4 regions of the Streptomyces sp. JNUCC 64 genome follow, and region 1 is predicted to be linked to each of the others. Evidence: riboswitches for the same ligand, from Rfam matches in the RefSeq annotation. Region 1 holds a riboswitch; each other region holds the start of a gene.
What was found. A riboswitch is a leader RNA that binds a small molecule or an ion and turns the genes downstream of it on or off. The one in region 1 is predicted to bind cyclic di-AMP.
Positions count from the first base shown of each region.

Region 2: it holds a riboswitch for cyclic di-AMP, as region 1 does, so the genes downstream of both, ACVWNX_RS15540 (M23 family metallopeptidase) here and ACVWNX_RS07240 (M23 family metallopeptidase) in region 1, are expected to answer to the same signal.
Region 3: it holds a riboswitch for cyclic di-AMP, as region 1 does, so the genes downstream of both, ACVWNX_RS04445 (M23 family metallopeptidase) here and ACVWNX_RS07240 (M23 family metallopeptidase) in region 1, are expected to answer to the same signal.
Region 4: it holds a riboswitch for cyclic di-AMP, as region 1 does, so the genes downstream of both, ACVWNX_RS12795 (transglycosylase family protein) here and ACVWNX_RS07240 (M23 family metallopeptidase) in region 1, are expected to answer to the same signal.

Region 1 is NZ_CM137015.1:1,857,723-1,862,158, reverse strand. It holds gene ACVWNX_RS07250 (M16 family metallopeptidase) at 1-285, shown strand, start outside; gene ACVWNX_RS07245 (M16 family metallopeptidase) at 309-1,676, shown strand; cyclic di-AMP (ydaO/yuaA leader) riboswitch at 2,003-2,164, shown strand; gene ACVWNX_RS07240 (M23 family metallopeptidase) at 2,178-2,966, shown strand; gene ACVWNX_RS07235 (GntR family transcriptional regulator) at 3,336-4,064, shown strand.
Region 2 is NZ_CM137015.1:3,809,827-3,814,262, forward strand. It holds gene ACVWNX_RS15530 (nSTAND1 domain-containing NTPase) at 1-292, shown strand, start outside; gene ACVWNX_RS15535 (aldo/keto reductase) at 273-1,217, opposite strand; gene ACVWNX_RS15540 (M23 family metallopeptidase) at 1,583-2,695, opposite strand; cyclic di-AMP (ydaO/yuaA leader) riboswitch at 2,706-2,849, opposite strand; gene ACVWNX_RS15545 (PP2C family protein-serine/threonine phosphatase) at 3,248-4,393, opposite strand.
Region 3 is NZ_CM137015.1:1,130,963-1,135,398, reverse strand. It holds gene ACVWNX_RS04460 (helix-turn-helix domain-containing protein) at 30-701, shown strand; gene ACVWNX_RS04455 (DUF6126 family protein) at 698-865, shown strand; gene ACVWNX_RS04450 (tyrosine-protein phosphatase) at 901-1,695, opposite strand; cyclic di-AMP (ydaO/yuaA leader) riboswitch at 2,199-2,316, shown strand; gene ACVWNX_RS04445 (M23 family metallopeptidase) at 2,319-3,290, shown strand; gene ACVWNX_RS04440 (SGNH/GDSL hydrolase family protein) at 3,584-4,375, shown strand.
Region 4 is NZ_CM137015.1:3,155,216-3,159,651, forward strand. It holds gene eno (phosphopyruvate hydratase) at 1-818, opposite strand, end outside; gene ACVWNX_RS12795 (transglycosylase family protein) at 1,225-1,974, opposite strand; cyclic di-AMP (ydaO/yuaA leader) riboswitch at 1,978-2,167, opposite strand; gene ACVWNX_RS12800 (transglycosylase family protein) at 2,342-3,502, opposite strand; gene ACVWNX_RS12805 (cytochrome P450 family protein) at 4,181-4,436, opposite strand, start outside.

The DNA of each region.
Region 1 (4,436 bases):
CGCGCCCAGGCCCAGCTGGAGCGCGAGTGGCTGGACCGGCTCGGCACGGTCGCCGGACGCGCCGACGAACTGTGCCGGTACGCGGTCCTGTTCGGTGACCCGCAGCTCGCCCTGACGGCCGTCCAGCGGGTCCTGGACGTCACCGCGGAGGAGGTCCGGGAGGTCGCCGCGGCGCGGCTGCGGCCCGACAACCGCGCGGTGCTCGTCTACGAGCCGGTGGAGCACCCGGAATCCGACGGGGACGCCGACGCCGACCAGAACGTGAACAAGGAGGCGGCCAAGTGACCGCGGCCGGACCCACCGTGACCATGGACTTCCACCCCCAGCCGCAGCCGGGCGAGGCCAGCCCCTGGGCCTTCCCGCAGCCCGCCCGCCAGACCCTCGGCAACGGGATCACGGTGCTGCGCAGCGACCGCCCCGGCCAGCAGGTCGTCGCCGTGGAGGTGCTGCTCGACAGCCCGCTGGACGCCGAACCGGCCGGGCTCGACGGCATCGCCACCATCATGGCGCGGGCCTTCTCCGAGGGCACCGACAAGCACTCGGCGGAGGAGTTCGCCGCCGAGCTGGAGCGCTGCGGCGCCACCCTGGACGCGCACGCCGACCACCCCTGCGTCCGGATCTCCCTGGAGGTGCCCGCCTCCCGGCTGCCCAAGGCCCTCGCCCTGCTCGCGGACGCCCTGCGCGCCCCGGCCTTCGAGGACAGCGAGGTCGAGCGCCTGGTCCGCAACCGGCTGGACGAGATCCCCCACGAGCTCGCCAGCCCCGGCCGTCGCGCGGCCCAGGAGCTGTACCGGCGGCTGTTCCCGGCGGAGGTGCGGATGTCCCGCCCCCGCCAGGGCACCGAGGAGACCGTCGCCGCCATCGACGCGGCGGCCGTCCGCGCCTTCTACGAGCGGCACGTGCGCCCCGCCACCACCACGGTGGTCATCGTGGGCGACTTCACCGGCGTCGACGTGGACGAGGCCCTCGCCGACACCCTGGGCACCTGGACGGGCGGCGCGGCCGAGCCCCGCGCGGTGCCGCCGGTGACCGGCGACGACACCGGGCGGGTCGTCATCGTGGACCGCCCCGGGGCCGTCCAGACGCAGCTGCTCATCGGCCGCGTCGGCGGCGACCGGCACGACCGGGTGTGGCCCGCCCAGGTCCTGGGCGCCTACTGCCTCGGCGGCACCCTCACCTCCCGGCTGGACCGGGTGCTGCGCGAGGAGAAGGGCTACACCTACGGGGTGCGGGCCTTCTCCCAGGTGCTGCGCTCCACGGCCCAGGGGACGGGCGGCGCGCTGCTCGCCATCTCCGGCTCCGTGGACACCGAGTCCACCGGGCCCGCTCTGGAAGACCTCTGGACGGTGCTGCGCACGCTCGCGGCGGAGGGCCTGACGGACGCCGAACGGGACGTCGCCGTGCAGAACCTGGTGGGCGTCGCCCCGCTGAAGTTCGAGACCGCGGCGGCCGTCGCGGGCACCCTGGCCGACCAGGTCGAGCAGGAACTGCCCGACGACTACCAGGGGCAGCTCTACCAGCTGCTGGCGGCCACCGGCACGGTGGAGGCCACCGCCGCCGTCGTGAACGCCTTCCCGGTGGACCGGCTGGTGACGGTCCTGGTGGGTGACGCGTCGCGGATCGAGGAGCCCGTCCGGGCGCTCGGCATCGGAGAGGTCACCGTCGTCACCGGCTGACCCGCCGTCCGGAGCCCCTCCGGTGGGCCGTCCCGTCGTCCGACGGGACGGCCCACCGGCGCGTCGGGCACGGTCCACGGGCGCGCCGCCGGTGGGTCCGGGCCGGTCCGCGGGCGGGCCGACGACCCGTTGGCCGGGCGGCCGGTCCACGGTCCGTCAGGGGAACCGTCCGACGGGTCCGTTCCCTGATGTCCCGAAAGCCGGGGACGTTGCGGTCCGGGGTGTGGCATGCGCAACAAACGAGCCGTTCCGTTTGTCGTACGAAAGATCTTCCGCTTAGCGTCAGGGCGACTGTCCGTCGTGCGGTACGCCGCAGCCGCGGCACCGGGCGGTCATCGCCGAGTCCCCGTGGCGCGAGTCAGGGGAGCCGGGGACCCGTGTCGTCCCTGGGGTGAATCGGACGCCCGCCGCTCACGCGGAGGGGGCCCGTAGGAGACCTTCCTGCTCCGAACCCGTCAGCTAACCCGGTAGGCGAGAAGGAAGGAAAGGACCGACCACTTCATGGCGTTCACCCGCGCCACCGGGAAGCACCGCCGCCCCACGCGCGTCTCGCGGACCACCGCGAACGTCGCCGGCGTCGCCACCCTCACCACCACCGGAGTCATCGGCACCCTCGCCTCCCCGGCCCTGGCCTCGGAAGAGCCCTCGCTGGAGGACACCGGCCTCACCAAGACGGTCTCCATCGGCGACGTGGTCGCCGAGGAGATCGACGCGCAGGCCGCGGCCCAGCAGATCGCCGCCGACGAGGCCGCCGCCCTGGAACTGGCGGAGGCCGAGGCCAAGCAGCGGGCCGCCGAGATGAAGCGCCGGGCCGAGGCCGAGGCCGCCAAGGAGCGCGAGGCCCGGGAGCGCGCCGCCCGCGAGGCCGAGCGCAAGCGGCTGAACACCTATGTGAGCCCGATCGACGGGAGCCACGTCTCCACCTCCTACGGCGCGGGCGGCGGCATCTGGTCCTCCGGCACCCACACCGGCATCGACTTCCACGCGGACACCGGCACCCCCGTGCGGTCCGTCGGCTACGGCACCGTGATCGAGGCGGGCTGGGGCGGCGCCTACGGCAACAACGTCGTCATCAAGATGCACGACGGCACCTACACCCAGTACGCCCACCTGGTCTCCCTGGGCGTCACCGCGGGGCAGAAGGTCACCGCGGGCCAGCAGATCGGCCTCGCCGGGGCCACCGGCAACGTCACCGGCGCGCACCTGCACTTCGAGGCGCGGGCGACCGCCGAGTACGGTTCCGACCTGGACCCCGTCAGCTACCTCCGCTCGCACGGCGTCAGCCTCTGAGCCACCGCCCCGCCAGTCCGGGGCACCCACGGCGCGCGTCCGCGTGACGCGCCGCCCGTGTCCGGCGACGCGCCCCCACCGCGTCGCCGCCGAGTGCCGGTGCGGGACCAGGGACGCCCCGCCGTCACCACGCGCACCGAAAGCCCCGGCCGCCCGCCGGGGCTTTCGCGTTTCCCGGCGGCCTTCCCGGAGGCCGCCGCCCGGAAGCCGTCTCCGGACATCCGTACGACTTTCCCGTCAACTCCGGCAGACTGTCCGAAAATCCCATCGAATTCAGGAAGGTGGTCGGAAATCCCGGCGACCTGCAATAGAGTCGCCGGATCAATGTCGATCGACCGCGTTTCGCGGGAACAAAGCGGAGGTCCGGTCATGCGCATTCCCGCACACGCGGTATGCACGGCCATTCGGGACGACATCGTGAGCGGGGTCCTGGAGCGCGGGAGCCGTCTCACCGAGGAGGTCCTGGCCCGCCGCTACGGCGTCTCCCGGGTCCCGGTGCGCGAGGCCCTGCGCACTCTGGAGGCCGAGGGGTTCGTGGTCACCCGGCGGCACGCGGGCGCCTGCGTCGCGGAGCCGACCGACCGCGAGGCCGCCGATCTGCTGGACGTCCGTCGCCTCCTGGAGCCCCTCGGGGCGTCCCGCGCCGCCGAGCGGCGCACCGAGGCCCATCTGAAGGTGCTGAGCGGTCTGGTGCGGCTGGGGCGGGAGCGCGCCGAGAACGGCACGGCGGACGAGCTGCGCTCCCTGGGCTCCTGGTTCCACGAGACGCTGGACCAGGCGTCCGGCAGTCAGGACCTGGCCTCCATGCTCACCCGCCTCCGGCACAAGACAGCCTGGATGTACACGGTCGAACCGGCGGCGCGGCCCGTCGAGGAGTGGGCGGAGCACGGGCTGATCGTCGACGCGGTGGCCCGGGGGGACGCCCGGCGGGCCGGAGCGCTGATGGCCGAGCACACCGAACGCGGCATCGCGGCGCACCGTCGCCGGGTCCCGCGCCCGGCCGGGGAGTGGGCCCCGGAACGTCCGGCGGGCCGGACGGGTGCGGCGGGGGCCCTGAGGCCGGTGGGGGCGAGGGGTTCGGCGGATCCCGCGCATTGAGCCGGTCCGGTGGATCCGGCCGGTCCGACGGGTTCGAAACATTCCGTCAACACGGGGAGCCCCTCCCGGTAACAGAAGGGCCGTATACAAAGGGGAAGGGAATCCACCGGGATATCTGGCGGTGGTGTGGATTTCAGCGGTGCGCGGTATCCGTGGTCTATCCCGCCGGGGTTTATTCCGTCGCTCCCGCCCATTCCCACGGGGAAGGCGATGCGCTGTTCCGAGCGAGGGACGCGTCGCGTACGGGGAATTCACGTTCCGCTCCGGATTTCACCGGCCGGTGGGGTGGAGTGGAGTGGGTGAGAAAGGGAAGGGCGGTACCGGCCCGCACGCCGGACGCCCGGATGTCGCTCGTCCCGAGGGCGCTCGTCC
Region 2 (4,436 bases), 2.0 Mb from region 1:
CGACGCGGCGGCCCGGACGGTCTGCGCCCGGGTGCGGGGCGGCCTGGACCGGGCGGAGTGGGGGCGGCGCCTGCCCGGCGTCCCCTACCGGACGCTCTGTCCTAGCTGGCCGGAACTCCGGCCCCAGGACGGTTTCGAGGTCGTCTGGCGGGACGGCGGATGGATCGACCTCGAAGACGGCGTCGCCCACCCCGCCCGGACCCCGGACCGACGGCGCGACCGGTCCCGCCACGGCAGCGGGCGGCGCGACCGGTCCGGGTCCCGTGACGGCGTCAGGCGGACGCCTCGCTGAGCAGCGAGAGTTCGGCGTCCGTCAGCTCCAGCTCCGCCATCGCGAGGAGCGCGGGGAGCTGTTCGGGGGTGCGGGCGCTCGCCAGCGGGGCGGCGATCGTCGGACGGGAGGCCAGCCAGGCGAGGGCGACCGTGGCGACCTCGGCACCGCGCTCGGCGGCGACGGTGTCGAGGGCCGCGAGCACCCGCGGGCCGCGCTCGGTGGACAGATGGCGGGAGGCCGAACCGGAGCGGGCGCTGTCGACGGTGGCGCCCGGCCGGTACTTGCCGGTGAGGAAGCCGGAGGCGAGCGCGAAGTAGGGGACGGACGCCAGCCCGGACCGGGAGGCGACCTCCCGCAGCCCGTTCTCGTAGCCGCTCCGGGCGACCAGGCTGTACTCGGGCTGGAGGACCGCGTACCGGGTCAGTCCCTCGCGGTCGGCGAAGTCCAGGGACTCCTGGAGCCGTTCGGGGGTGAGGTTGGAGGCGGCCACGGCCCGGACCTTGCCCGCGCGCACCAGGTCGTCCAGCGCGGTGACGATCTCCTCGACGGGGACGGTCACATCGTCGAAGTGCGTGTAGTACAGGTCGATGTAGTCGGTGCCGAGCCGGGTGAGGGAGGCGTCCGCGGCGGCCTTGATGGTGGTGGCGGACAGCCCCTTGTACTCGGGGTGGGAACCGACCTTGGTGGCGATGACGACGTCGTCGCGGTTGCCGCGCGCGGCGACCCACCGGCCGATCAGCGTCTCGGACTCGCCGCCCTGGTTGCCGTCCGCCCAGGCGGAGTAGGAGTCGGCGGTGTCCACGAAGTTGCCGCCCGCGCCCGTGTAGGCGTCGAGGACGGCGAAGGTCTGGGAGGTGTCCGCGGTCCAGCCGAAGACGTTGCCGCCGAGGGCGAGGGGGAAGACGTCGATGCCGGAGGGGCCGAGCGGGCGCAGAGAGGTCATGCCCGTAGTCAACACCGGTGCGCGCCCGGGTCTTCCGTCGGGACCGTGGGACTTGGGGGGGGAGGCCGGTGGAACTCCCGGAACCCGGGGGAACCCCCGGAAGACCCGGTGGAACCTCCGAGGGGGGGGACCGACGGCCCTGACGTCGGGGGATGAGCGTCAGGGCCGCCGGAACTCCGGGCGTGGGGGGAACCGTCGGGGAACCGGGGCCGCCGGGGGTACGGACGGCCGCGCGGTCCCCGTCGAAGTGGGGAACGACGGGCTCCGGAGACCGTCCCGGCGCACGGGGGCGAGGGTGCCCCGGCGCACCGGGAAGTCAGGGACGGAGTGACCGTGGATCAGAGGGGTACGGCGTGGCCGTACGGTCAGAGACCGAGGCCCTTGCCGCGCAGATAGGCGGCCGGGTCGACGCCCCCGCCGCCACCGGGGTGGACCTCCAGGTGGAGGTGGGAGGCGGTGGACTTGCCGGTGGAGCCGACACGGCCGATGACCTCGCCGGTGGCGACCTTCTGACCGGCGCTCACGTTCATGGACGACTGGTGGGCGTACCAGATCTCGGTGCCGTCGTTGAGGGTGAGGATCGTGAAGTAGCCGTACGAGTTGTGCCAGCCGGCCTGGGTGATGGTGCCGCTGCCGACGGCCTTCAGCGGGGTGCCCGTCGGGGCGGCGAAGTCGAGGCCGGTGTGCGCGCCGGACGACCAGATGGCGCCGGCCTGCCCGAAGGTCGCGGTGAGCGAGTAGCCGGAGAGCGGGAGGACGAAGCTTCCGGCCAGCTTGGCCAGCCGCTCCTTCTCCGCCTTCTCGGCCTGCTCCGCCTTGGCCTTGGCCTCGGCAGCCGCCTTCTTGCGCTCCGCTTCCGCCTTGGCCCTGGCCTTCTCCTTGGCCTTCGCCTTGGCTTCGGCGTCCGCCTTGGCCTTCGCCTTGGCCTCCGCGTCGGCGGCGTCCTTGAGGGCCTTCTTCGCGGCGGCCTTCTCGGCGGCGGCGCGGGTGGCGGCGTCGGCCTGGTCCTGCTGCTGCTCGGCCTGCTGCATGATGCGGGCCCGCAGCGCCTCGCCCGCGTCGGTGGCGCCCTCGGCGGCGTCGGCGGAGGTGATGCCCGCGCCGGTCAGCGGGGCGGCGGCGGTGGTGGTGTCGGCCTCGGGCTCCTCGGAGTCCCCGGGCATGATCGAGCCGAAGTCCGGCATCGATATCTGGATGGCGGGCTTGCCGCCCTGCGCGGTGGCGATGCCGCCCGCGCCGACGGCGGCGATGACGCCGACGCCCAGGACCGTGGAGCTACGGGCGAGTCCGCCGCGCTGCTTGGCGACGCGGTGCTTGCCGCGCACGGGCCGGACGGTGTCCGCGGTCGGGTTCCAGACCTCCCGCACCTCGCCCTCGGTGACCTCGGGGCCGTAGACGCGACCGTAGGGGGAGTAAGCCCCGTCCTCGGCCGTGTTCGGCGCGTAGGGAGCTTCGGGGGCAGGCCGATTGGACGCCACTGAGGCGTACTCCTTCCTTCCTTCTCGCCTACCGGGTTAGCTGACGGGTTCGGAGCAGGAAGGTCTCCTACGGGCAGCCTCGCGAGAGGGCCGTCCGATTCACCCCATGGTGGTGGTTCCCCGGTTCCCTCGCGGGATTCGGCGCGTGCGCGCGGAGCCGACTCTGTGACGGCTGGGACGACCGCGCTGCGTTATCGAACGTTAATAGACCCGGGGGCCTGATTCCAAGCGCTTCCGGTTGATCATTAACGCCCATGACGGGGACTTATCGGGACACGGGCGGGCGGAACCGGGCGAGTTGACGGTCGAAGATTATTCCCCGGTGCGCCAAACTTTCTTTGACGGATACTCAGTCGTTATCGGACCGCGAGCCGTCGACTACGGGCGGTGAGATCCGGGCCGGGGCCGCCGCCCCACGAGCACCGAGCCGCCCCCGGGGGCCTGGAGCGCCCGGGGGCCCCGGGGGCCACGCCGTCCCCGACCGACCACCGCCGCAACCGCAATCGGGGCCGGGGCCGAGGCCGAGGGTGGGCACCCGGGGGGGGTGCCGTCTCACGGACGGCGCACGGCGAGGAGGGCCATGTCGTCCTCCGGCCCCGCGCCCGTGTGCAGCAGGACCGCCCCGGTGACGGACGTCAGCAGCGCGTCCGGCCCCACGAAGGTCCGCCCGCCGAGCCAGAGCACCGGATCGAAGAACTCCCCGCGCGCGTCCCGGGCCTCGGACAGCCCGTCGGTGTACACGAGCAGACAGGCCCCGGGCGGGAAGGCCACCTCCTCGCAGAGGTCCGGCCACACCCCGAGGTCGGCCATCCCCAACGGCAGCGCCGGAAGCGCCGGCACCAGCACCGTCAGCCCGCCGTCCGGGGCGAGCAGCAGCGGCGGCGGATGCCCCCGGTTGAGGATCCGGACGACGTCACGGCCGTGCGGCAGTTCGGCGAGGACGGCGGTGGTGAACCCCTCAAAGAGGTCGACCTCGCGACGTCGCACCTCCTCCCGGGCGAGGGCGCGTTCGAGGCGGCGGGCCACCGCTTCCAGGTCCGCCTCCTGCTCGGCGGCCTCGCGGAACGCCCCGATCAGCACGGCGACGGCGGAGACCGCGTTCATCCCCTTACCCCGGACGTCCCCGACCACCAGCCGGACGCCGTGCGGGGTGTCCTGCACCGCGTACAGGTCGCCGCCGATGGACGCGTCGGCCTGGGCGGCCTCGTAGCGCGCGGCGATGTCCAGCCCGCCGATCCGTTCGGCCGGCTCCGGGAGCACGGCCCGCTGGGCGGCCTCCGCGATCTCCCGCGCGGACGCCAGCCGGGCGTCGCTGCGGCGGGTGAGGCGGTTGATGACGACGGCGAGCACGGACACCGTCACGATCGTGGCCAGGTCGGTGACGGACTCGGCGCGGCCCAGGGCGCCGTCCTCGATCCGCTCGCCGATGGCGGCGGCACAGGCGGCCAGCCCGACGGCGACCGTGCCGCGCCTCCCGTAGAACGGGGCCGCGGCGAGCGGGGCGGCGGCGAACAGCGGGGCTGCGGTGAAGCGCGCCGGGGTCAGCTCGTCGTAGAACACTCCCGCGACGATCAGCAGCACGGGCAGCGCCCGGACGAGCCGTCCGACCCAGCCCGAGGGAGTCCCGGTGGGGACCGCCGGGCGTCCGGTCGCGGGGGCCGGGGGCCCGTCGCCGGTCGGTTCACCTCCGTGGCCCACGTACCGTCTCCCGCCGCCTTCCGTCCGCTCACCCCAGGCTTGC
Region 3 (4,436 bases), 730 kb from region 1:
GGAGGTATTTCTCTGGCTCAATCGACGGTATGAACCCCTCCGAGCCCCCTCCCCGCGAGGAGCCCGCCCCCGCCGTCGGCGCTCCGGCCGCCGACGGTCCGGCCGGTGAGCTGCCCGTGGTGGCCCCCCGGCTGCGGGAGCGCCGCCGGGGAGCCGGGCTGACCCTGGAGACCGCCGCCGCCTCCGCCGGGCTCTCCCCGGCGCATCTGTCCCGGCTGGAGACCGGCCGCCGCCAGCCCTCGCTGCCGATGCTGCTGGCGCTGGCCCGGGTCTACGGCACCACCGTCTCCGAGCTGCTCGGCGAGACGGTCGCGGACCGCGAGGCGATCGTCCAGGCCGGGACCATGGAGCCCACCCTCGCGGGCGGCTGGACCTACTGGCAGGCCGGGGCCCCCGGCCGGGGCATGCAGGCCCTGCGGGTCCGGGTGCCCTACGGCTCCCAGGGGGACATCGTCCGGGTGCACCCCGGCGAGGAGTGGCTGTACGTCCTGTCCGGGCGGCTGCGGCTGAAGCTCGGGGACAGCACCCATGTGCTGGCGCCCGGCGACAGCGCGCACTTCGACTCGCTGACCCCGCACCGCATCGTCGCCGCCGACGAGGACGGCACCGACCTGCTGTTCGTGCACACCCTGTTGCAGAGCCCGTCCGCCGCGCTGTGCCTCGGCCCGGCCGCCGGCCACACCCTGGGAGACCCCCGATGACCGAGCCCGTCCGGCCCACCGAACCGCAGACCCCCGTGCGCCGCCAGCCGCAGCTGGAGGACAAGATGCCGCCGAGCATCTGGATCCGGCTGGTCATCTACGTGGCGGTCGGCCATGTCGTCGCCGCCTTCATCTGGCTGCTCTTCGAGGTCGGGGCCAAGTGACGGACCCCGGACCGGCGGGCCCGGTGCCCGGCGGCTCAGTCCAGCAGCCGTGACCGGAGGCGGTCGCGCAGCGCGGGGGTGACCCCGAGGGCCTCGCGGAGGTACTCCTCGGTGCCGCCCCACCGCCGGTCGACGGTGTCGAAGGCCGCCGCCAGGTACTCCGCCCGCGCTTCGAACAGCGGGCTCAGCAGCTCCATCACCTCGTGCGTGGGCCCGTCCGCGTCCGCGTCGCGCCGCACCCGGTAGCGCCGGTGGGCGGCGTTCGACTCCAGGTAGTCCGCCTCGACGGCGTCCCGTCCCACCCCGAGGGCGAGCAGGGTCACCGCGACGGCCAGGCCCGCCCGGTCCTTGCCCGCGGCGCAGTGCATCAGCACCGGCACCCCGTCCTCGGCGACCGTCCGCAGCACCAGCGCGTGCTCGGCGGTCCGCTCTTCGATCATCACCCGGTACGCGCCCGCCATCCGCTCGGCCGCCCGGCCCCGCGCCAGTACCTCGCGCAGCTCGGCCAGGTCGCCCCGGCGCACCATCCTCCAGAAGGCGGCGCCGTCGGCCGGGTCGCTCAGCGGCAGGTGCAGATTGCGGACGCCGGGCAGCTCCACGTCATGGCCGTCCAGACCGCGGTCGGCGTCGTTGCGGAAGTCGAAGACCGTGTGCAGCCCCAATGAGGTGAGGAAACGGCTGTCGGCCTCGGTGGCGTGGGCGAGGTGGCCGCTGCGGAACAGCACCCCGTGCCGGATCCGTCCGCCGTCCGTGGTCGGCAGCCCGCCGAGGTCCCGGAAGTTGCGCACTCCGGTCAGCTCGGGCTCGGTGGACGGGATCTGCTGCGTCACGGGGGCTCCTCCCAGGCCCCGCCGACGCCGTTCGACGGCGGGCGCTGTCGACGATATACGACACGGTCCCCCGAAAGGATCACTTCTCGTACGTCTGTTCCGTTCATCCCCTGGGTCGCCCCGACGTGGGCGTTATGTCTGATAGAGGCGTGATGTAAATGAATGGAGTGGTTGGGGGGAGTGTGGCCCAACTGGCTCCGGAATGAGGACAGCTGGTGACGAAGGTGGTGACCGGGATCATAGTGGTCACCGTGGGTGGCGATCACCGCTCCGCCGCCTTCCCGCCGGAGCCCGGCACTTGAGGCCGGGGAACCGCTCCGCCATCGACGGAGGGTCACCGCGAACCCCCGGCCGGGATCAAGGAACACCGGGCCCGGGACGCCGTCCGGTTGTCTGGGCCGTCGGCGCTCGCCTAGCGTCACGCTCACTCCGGGCGGACGCCTAGTCCTGCCGCCGTCCGGTATCCGACGTCCCCACCGGACACCGGCAGGAGCGGGGAACCCACACGCAGTACGCCGACTCCGGCCACCGGAGCGGCTCGGGGTGAAGCCGCGCGAGCGCGGCCGGGCATCTCCAGCCCGAACCCGACAGCTCACCTCGCAGGCGCCGGAGAGGAACGCACCATGCCCGCGACGGGAAAGCACCGCCGCCCCAAGTCCACCCGGCTCGTCCGACGGGTCGCCATCACCGGAACCGGTGGCGCGGCGGCCCTCGCCCTGCCGCTCATCGGCGCCCAGACCGCGCAGGCCGCCACCCCCCAGGCCGCCCCCGGACTCAGCCCCGCCGCCTCCGTCGCCACGGTGGCCCCGGCCGCCCCGGAGCGGTCCACCGCCCGGGCCGCCGAGGTCCGCACCTACTCGGTCAAGGTGGGCGACCACCTCTCGAAGATCGCCGACGAGCAGGACGTGCGCGGCGGCTGGCAGCGTCTGTACGAGGACAACCGGAACGCCGTCGGCGTCGACCCGAACCTCATCCGGCCCGGTCTGAAGCTCACCGTCGGCGCCCGCGCGGCCACCCCCGCCGCCGCCCCCAAGGCCGCCGAGGCCCCCGCCCCGGCCGCTCCGAAGACGGCCACCGCTCCGAAGACGGCCGCCGCGCCCAAGGCCGAGCAGCCCCGGGCCGCCGCCCCCGCCGCCCCCAAGGCCGTGCCCGTCACGGCCCAGGCGGTGCCCGCCGCGACCGCCACCGCGTCCGGCTTCACGCTGCCCGTCGCCACCGGGGTCGGCACCCCGTACCGGGCCTCCGGCAGCATGTGGTCCAGCGGTTACCACACCGGCGTCGACTTCAGCGTCCCCGCCGGTACCCCGCTCAAGGCCGTCGGCCCGGGCACCGTCGTCTCGGCGGGCTGGGCGGGCGCCTACGGCAACCAGGTGATCATCCAGCACGCCGACGGACGGTACTCGCAGTACGCCCACCTCTCGCAGCTCGGCGTGGCCGCGGGCCAGTCGGTCACCGGCGGGCAGCAGATCGGTCTCGCCGGTTCCACCGGCAACAGCACCGGACCGCACCTGCACTTCGAGATCCGCACCTCCCCGGCGTACGGCTCCGACATCGACCCGCTGGCCTATCTGCGGTCGAAGGGCGTCAACGTCTGACCCCCTCTCCCCCCTGCGGCCCGGCGGCCGCACCCCACGTACGCGGGGCCGTATCGGCGGATACGGCCCCGCGCCGCGTTTCCGGGGCGGACTCCGGGTCTCCCCGGCGGCCCGGTCTCCAGGCCGCCGCTTCCGCCGGCCCTCCGTCAGTCGTCGGCCGCCCGTCTTTCCGCCGGTCCCGTATTCCCGGACCGGCGGAAAGGCCCGCATGGTCTTTCTCACGTCGCGTCAACCCCCCGCTGCCCCTTATTACGGTGGCGTAGGTCACGCCCGGCTTGGAAACATGGGCCGACGTGACAGCAGAGTCGACCTCCCTCATCCCTGACGACATCCGGTCCTACACAGCAGTCGGCGACAGCTTCACGGAAGGCGTCGGCGACCCCGGTCCCGACGGAGCGTTCGTGGGCTGGGCCGACCGGCTGGCCGTCCTCCTCGGCGACCGGCTCCCCGAGCACGCCTTCCGCTACGCCAACCTCGCCGTCCGCGGCAGACTCCTCGACCAGATCGTCGAGGAGCAGCTTCCCCGGGTCCGGGAGCTCGCTCCCGACCTGGTGTCCTTCTGCGCGGGCGGCAACGACATCCTCCGCCCCGGAGCCGACCCCGACGACGTGGCCGAACGCTTCGAACGCGCCGTCGCCGACCTCACGGACCACGTCGGCACGGTCATGGTCACCACCGGGTTCGACACCCGGGGCGTCCCCGTCCTGCGGCATCTGCGCGGCAGGATCGCCACCTACAACGGCCACGTCCGGGCCGTCGCGGACCGCTACGGCTGCCCCGTCCTCGACCTGTGGTCGCTGAAGACCGTGCAGGACCGCCGGGCCTGGGACACCGACCGCCTCCACCTCTCCGCCGAGGGCCACACCCGGGTCGCGCTGCGCGCCGCCCAGCTCCTCGGGCTCGGCGTCCCCGCCGACCCGGACCAGCCCTGGCCCCCGCTGCCCCCGCGGGGCACCCTCGAAGGACGGCGCGACGACATCCAGTGGGCCCGGGAGTACCTGGTGCCCTGGATCGGACGGCGGCTGCGGGGCGAGTCGTCCGGCGACCACGTCGAGGCCAAGCGTCCCGATCTGCTCCCCCTCTGAACGGCGCTCCCACGGGGTGACGTCCCGGTGCCGGGCCGTCCCGTCCGTCCGTGTCCGTGTC
Region 4 (4,436 bases), 1.3 Mb from region 1:
AGCTCCGCGTAGTAGTCGGTCATCTCGGCGGCGGTGCGCTCCTTGCCCTCGAAGACGTACACGCCGTCCTTGTAGAACTCGGAGGCGGCGACGTCGAGGGCGAGGGCGACCTGCTGGCCGGGGACGTAACCGGCCTCCTTGATCGCTTCGAGGATGAGGTCGAGGGCCTCGCGGTTGGAGCCGAGGTTCGGGGCGAAGCCGCCCTCGTCGCCGAGGCCGGTGTTGAGGCCCTTGGCCTTCAGCACCTTCTTGAGGGTGTGGTAGACCTCGGTGCCCCAGCGCAGGGCCTCGGAGAAGGACTCGGCGCCGATCGGCGCGATCATGAACTCCTGGATGTCCACGTTGGAGTCGGCGTGCGAGCCGCCGTTCAGGATGTTCATCATCGGCACCGGCAGGAGGTGCGCGTTGGGGCCGCCCAGGTAACGGAAGAGCGGCAGGTCGCTGGCCTCGGAGGCGGCGTGCGCGACGGCGAGCGAGACGCCGAGGATGGCGTTGGCGCCGAGCGACGACTTGTCCGGGGTGGCGTCCAGGTCGAACATGGCCTGGTCGATCAGGCGCTGCTCGGTGGCGTCGTAGCCGACGAGCTCCGGGCCAATCTGCTCGATGACCGCGAGGACGGCCTTCTCGACGCCCTTGCCGCCGTAACGGTTGGCGTCGCCGTCCCGCAGTTCGAGGGCTTCGAAGGCGCCCGTGGAGGCGCCGGACGGAACGGCGGCACGGCCGGTGCTGCCGTCGTCGAGGCCGACCTCGACCTCGACCGTGGGATTGCCTCGGGAGTCCAGGATTTCCCGGGCTACGACGACGTCGATGGACGGCACGAGCATCTCCTTCTGGGATGTGACGCGGGTACGCGGGGCCGGTGACCCCGCCGCCCCTGAGCCTAACGGCCCCCGGGGCTCCGGCCACTCGGCAGCCCGCCCTGTGGACAAACGGAAACCAAATTGTTCCGAACGCAAACAAATGTGTCCGGGGGGCTTCACCTGAGCTTTTCCGGGGCCGGACGCACCGCCGCCCCGGCGCGCGGGGGTGCGCGCGCCGGGGCGGACCGCCCGAGGGGACGGGCTTCCCGGCCGGGCCGGGGCGCGGCCCGGACCGGGGGTGCGGCTCACGGCCGGGGCGGGCCGGAGCCGGGGGTGGGGTCCGGAGGTCCGGGTGGGGTGCCGGGGCTCCGGTCCCGCGCGGGGCGCGGGGGCCGGGGCACCGGGCCCGGACGGACGGGGTGGGTCAGGAGAGGTGGAGCTGCTGGCCCGGGTAGATCACGTCGGCGTCGTCGACGATGTCGTCGTTCAGCTCGTACAGCTTCTGCCAGCCGCCCTTGACGCCCTCGGCCTCGGCGATGTCGCTCAGGGTGTCGCCCTTGACGACCTTGTACTCGCCGTCGCCCTTCTGCACCTTCTTGCCGGTGGGGGTCTCCACCGTCTTGGCGGGGGCGGACTGCGCGGGCTGGGCGGCCGGGGCGCGGTCCTGGGCGCGGGAGGCGCGCTGCTCGGTCTGCTGCGGCTGGGCCTGCGGCTTGGGAGCGGCCTGCTGCTGGACCGGGGCCTGCTGGGCCGGGGCCTGCTGCTGCGGCTGCGCGGGGGCGGCGGCGCCACCACCGTAGGGGGTGTTGGAGAGGCCGACGCCACAGCTCGGCCAGGCACCCTTGCCCTGTCCGGCGAGGACCTTCTCGGCGATCTCGATCTGCTGCGCCTTGGTGGCCTGGTTGGCGGTGGCCGCGTACTTGGTGCCGCCGAAGGCGGCCCAGGTGGAGGCGGAGAACTGGAGGCCGCCGTAGTAGCCGTTGCCGGTGTTGATGGACCAGTTGCCGCCGGACTCGCACTGGGCGACGCGGTCCCACTCGGCGGCGGTGGCGGCGGACGCGCTGGTCGCCGTCATCAGCGGGGCGGCGACAGCCGCTCCGGTCACACCCGCCAGGGTGACGATACGGGTGGCCTTGCTGGGCTTGCGGTGCTTGCCCTTGCCGGAAAGCAGCATGAGTCATCCCCTCACCGACGCCGTACGAGGTGAGCTGTCGGGTTCGGGCCGAGTGAGTGCCCGGCCGCGCGTCCAGCGCGCGGCTCCACCCCTAGCCGTCCGGCTGCCCTCCGGGAGTCCTGACGACTCCCGGGGCGGCCCCGTACGGCGCTTACCTTGGGTCCCCCGCTCCTGCCAACGGCGCTTCACGCGTCGAGTTTCCCGAGCCTCCGTCGGCAGGATTCGGCGTGACGGCGATCGGTGTCCGCATCGGCGAACGGCTCTGACCGTAGACATGGGCGGGGGCGAAACTCAAAGCCCAGCGGGCTCTCTGAGACCCATGTCTCACTTCCGCCCCCCGCACCAAATTAGGACATTCAGGGTCTAACTACTGCTGCTTCTCGGCTTTTTCGGGGGCGAGGTCGAGGCTCTGGCCAGGGAGGATGTGGTCCGGGTCGGCTCCGACGGTGCCCTTGTTGCCGTCGTAGAGGGCGGTCCAACCCCCCTCGACCCCCTGGGAGTCGGCGATGGCCGACAGGTTGTCACCGGACTGGACCGTGTACGACTTGTCCAGTTCGTCACGAGTCGCCGCGCGCGAGGCATGGCGTCCGGCACTCTCCTCGGCACGGGACGCGGCGGCGTCCTCGGCCGCCGCCTCGCCACGGTGACGGCCCGCGCCCGCCTCGGCCGTCGCGTCCGCCGGGATCTCGGAGGCGGCGGCGCCGTCCGGGGTCGGGGAGCTGGACGGGGACTCCGTACCGGGTTCGGCGGAGCCGCTGCCGGTGCCCTCGCCGGGGCTCTCGGTCCCGCCCGGCTCGGTCCCGCCGGGTGACGGGTCCGTGGAGGGGGAGGAACCCGGCTCCTCGGAGGGGCTGGTGGAGGGGTCGGCGGAGTCGGTGGGACCGGCGGAACCGGTCGTGTCGTCCGTGGGCTCGCCGGAGCCGGTGGACCCCGTGGAACCGGTCGCGGGCGCCGACGGGGAGGCCGGGTCGGACGGCTCGGCGGAGCCGGTCGCGCCGGACGAGGGCTTGGAATCGGGGGACTTGGTGGCGGGGGCCTGGTCGGCGGTGGAGCGGGAGGTGTCCGTCTTGCCCGCCGTCACCCCGGCGGAGACGCTCCCGGAGTCGCTCCGGCCGGAGCCCGGACCGCCCGGGTCCACATCGGCCTTGGGTCCGCCCTTGGTGAGCTTCACGGCCTCGCCGCAACCCGGCCAGGCGGCGGGTCCCGAGGCGGCCAGGATGCGCTCGCCGACCGCGATCTGCTGGGAGCGGCTGGCCTGGTCGGGGCTGAGCGCGTAGTCGAGACCGCCGTGCTGGTCCCATGCCTCCTGGCTGATCTGGAGACCGCCGTAGAAGCCGTTGCCCTCGTCGGAGCTCCAGGCTCCGCCGCTCTCGCACTCCGCCAGCCGGTCCCAGGTCGCGGCCTCCGCCGCGTGCGCGCCGGTCGCCCCGAGCAACGGGATGGCGATGGCGGAGCTGGTGACTCCGGCGGCGACGACCAGAGCGGGGGCCTGTCGGGGGCGTCGGTGACGACCGTTCCCGGAGAGCATGCGGTGGCCTTTCGTACGACAGCGGGACCGACCACGGCGACTGGGGACCGCCGAGTCGTCGTGAACGTAGCGGGAGTCGAACGCCTGTCACAAGTCAATGCAGTACGGATCACGCCCGCATCACGAATCTGATGGTCCGTCAGCGCGGCGGATCGTGGACGTCTCACGGCCAAACCCGGTTCGCGCTTCAACTTCTGCGGCACCAGGGCTTGTTGACAGGGCGGAGGCCCTTCTCACGCCCCCTCGCAAACGGGACGAAGACGGGCTTCTCCCCCGCCCTGGTGAGGGGGTGGAATCCCAGGTCGGCGCGGGTGCGGGAATTTCCGTCGGCGTGGTCGGTCCGACGGGACGGAACCGGGCGCGCCGGTGCGGGCCCGCGCCGTTCCCGGCGGGCGAATCGTCCGGTCCGCCGGGAACGTTCGCGGGCGGCGATCCGGCCACTCCTCGCGCGGCGCGGCGCCCGGGGACCGACCCGGGCGCCCGCCCGGCGCACTTCCGGCGGTCCGGGCGGTTCTCCGGGGTTCCCCGGGGTTCCCCGGGGCGTTCCGGCGGGTTACCGGGCCTCGGCGCGGGACCCGGGAGTCCTCCGGGCGGGGGTCTCGGCGCGGGACTCGTCAGGACTTCGGCGGGACCTCGGTGGGGGCTCGGCGGGACCTCGGTGGGGCCCTGGTGGGTGCCTCAGCGCGGGGTGAACCGCACCGGGAGCGTCCGCAGACCGCGCATGATCAGACCGCCCCGCCACCGCAAGTCCTCCGGCGCGGCGTCCAGTCGCAGGTCCGGCAGTCGTCGTAGCAGAGTGGCCAGCGCCGTCCGCCCCTCCAGCCGGGCCAGCGGGGCGCCCAGACAGTAGTGGATGCCGTGGCCGTAGCCGAGGTGGGGGTTGTCACGGCGGGTCAGGTCGAGGACGTCCGGACGGTCGAAGCGGGCCGGGTCC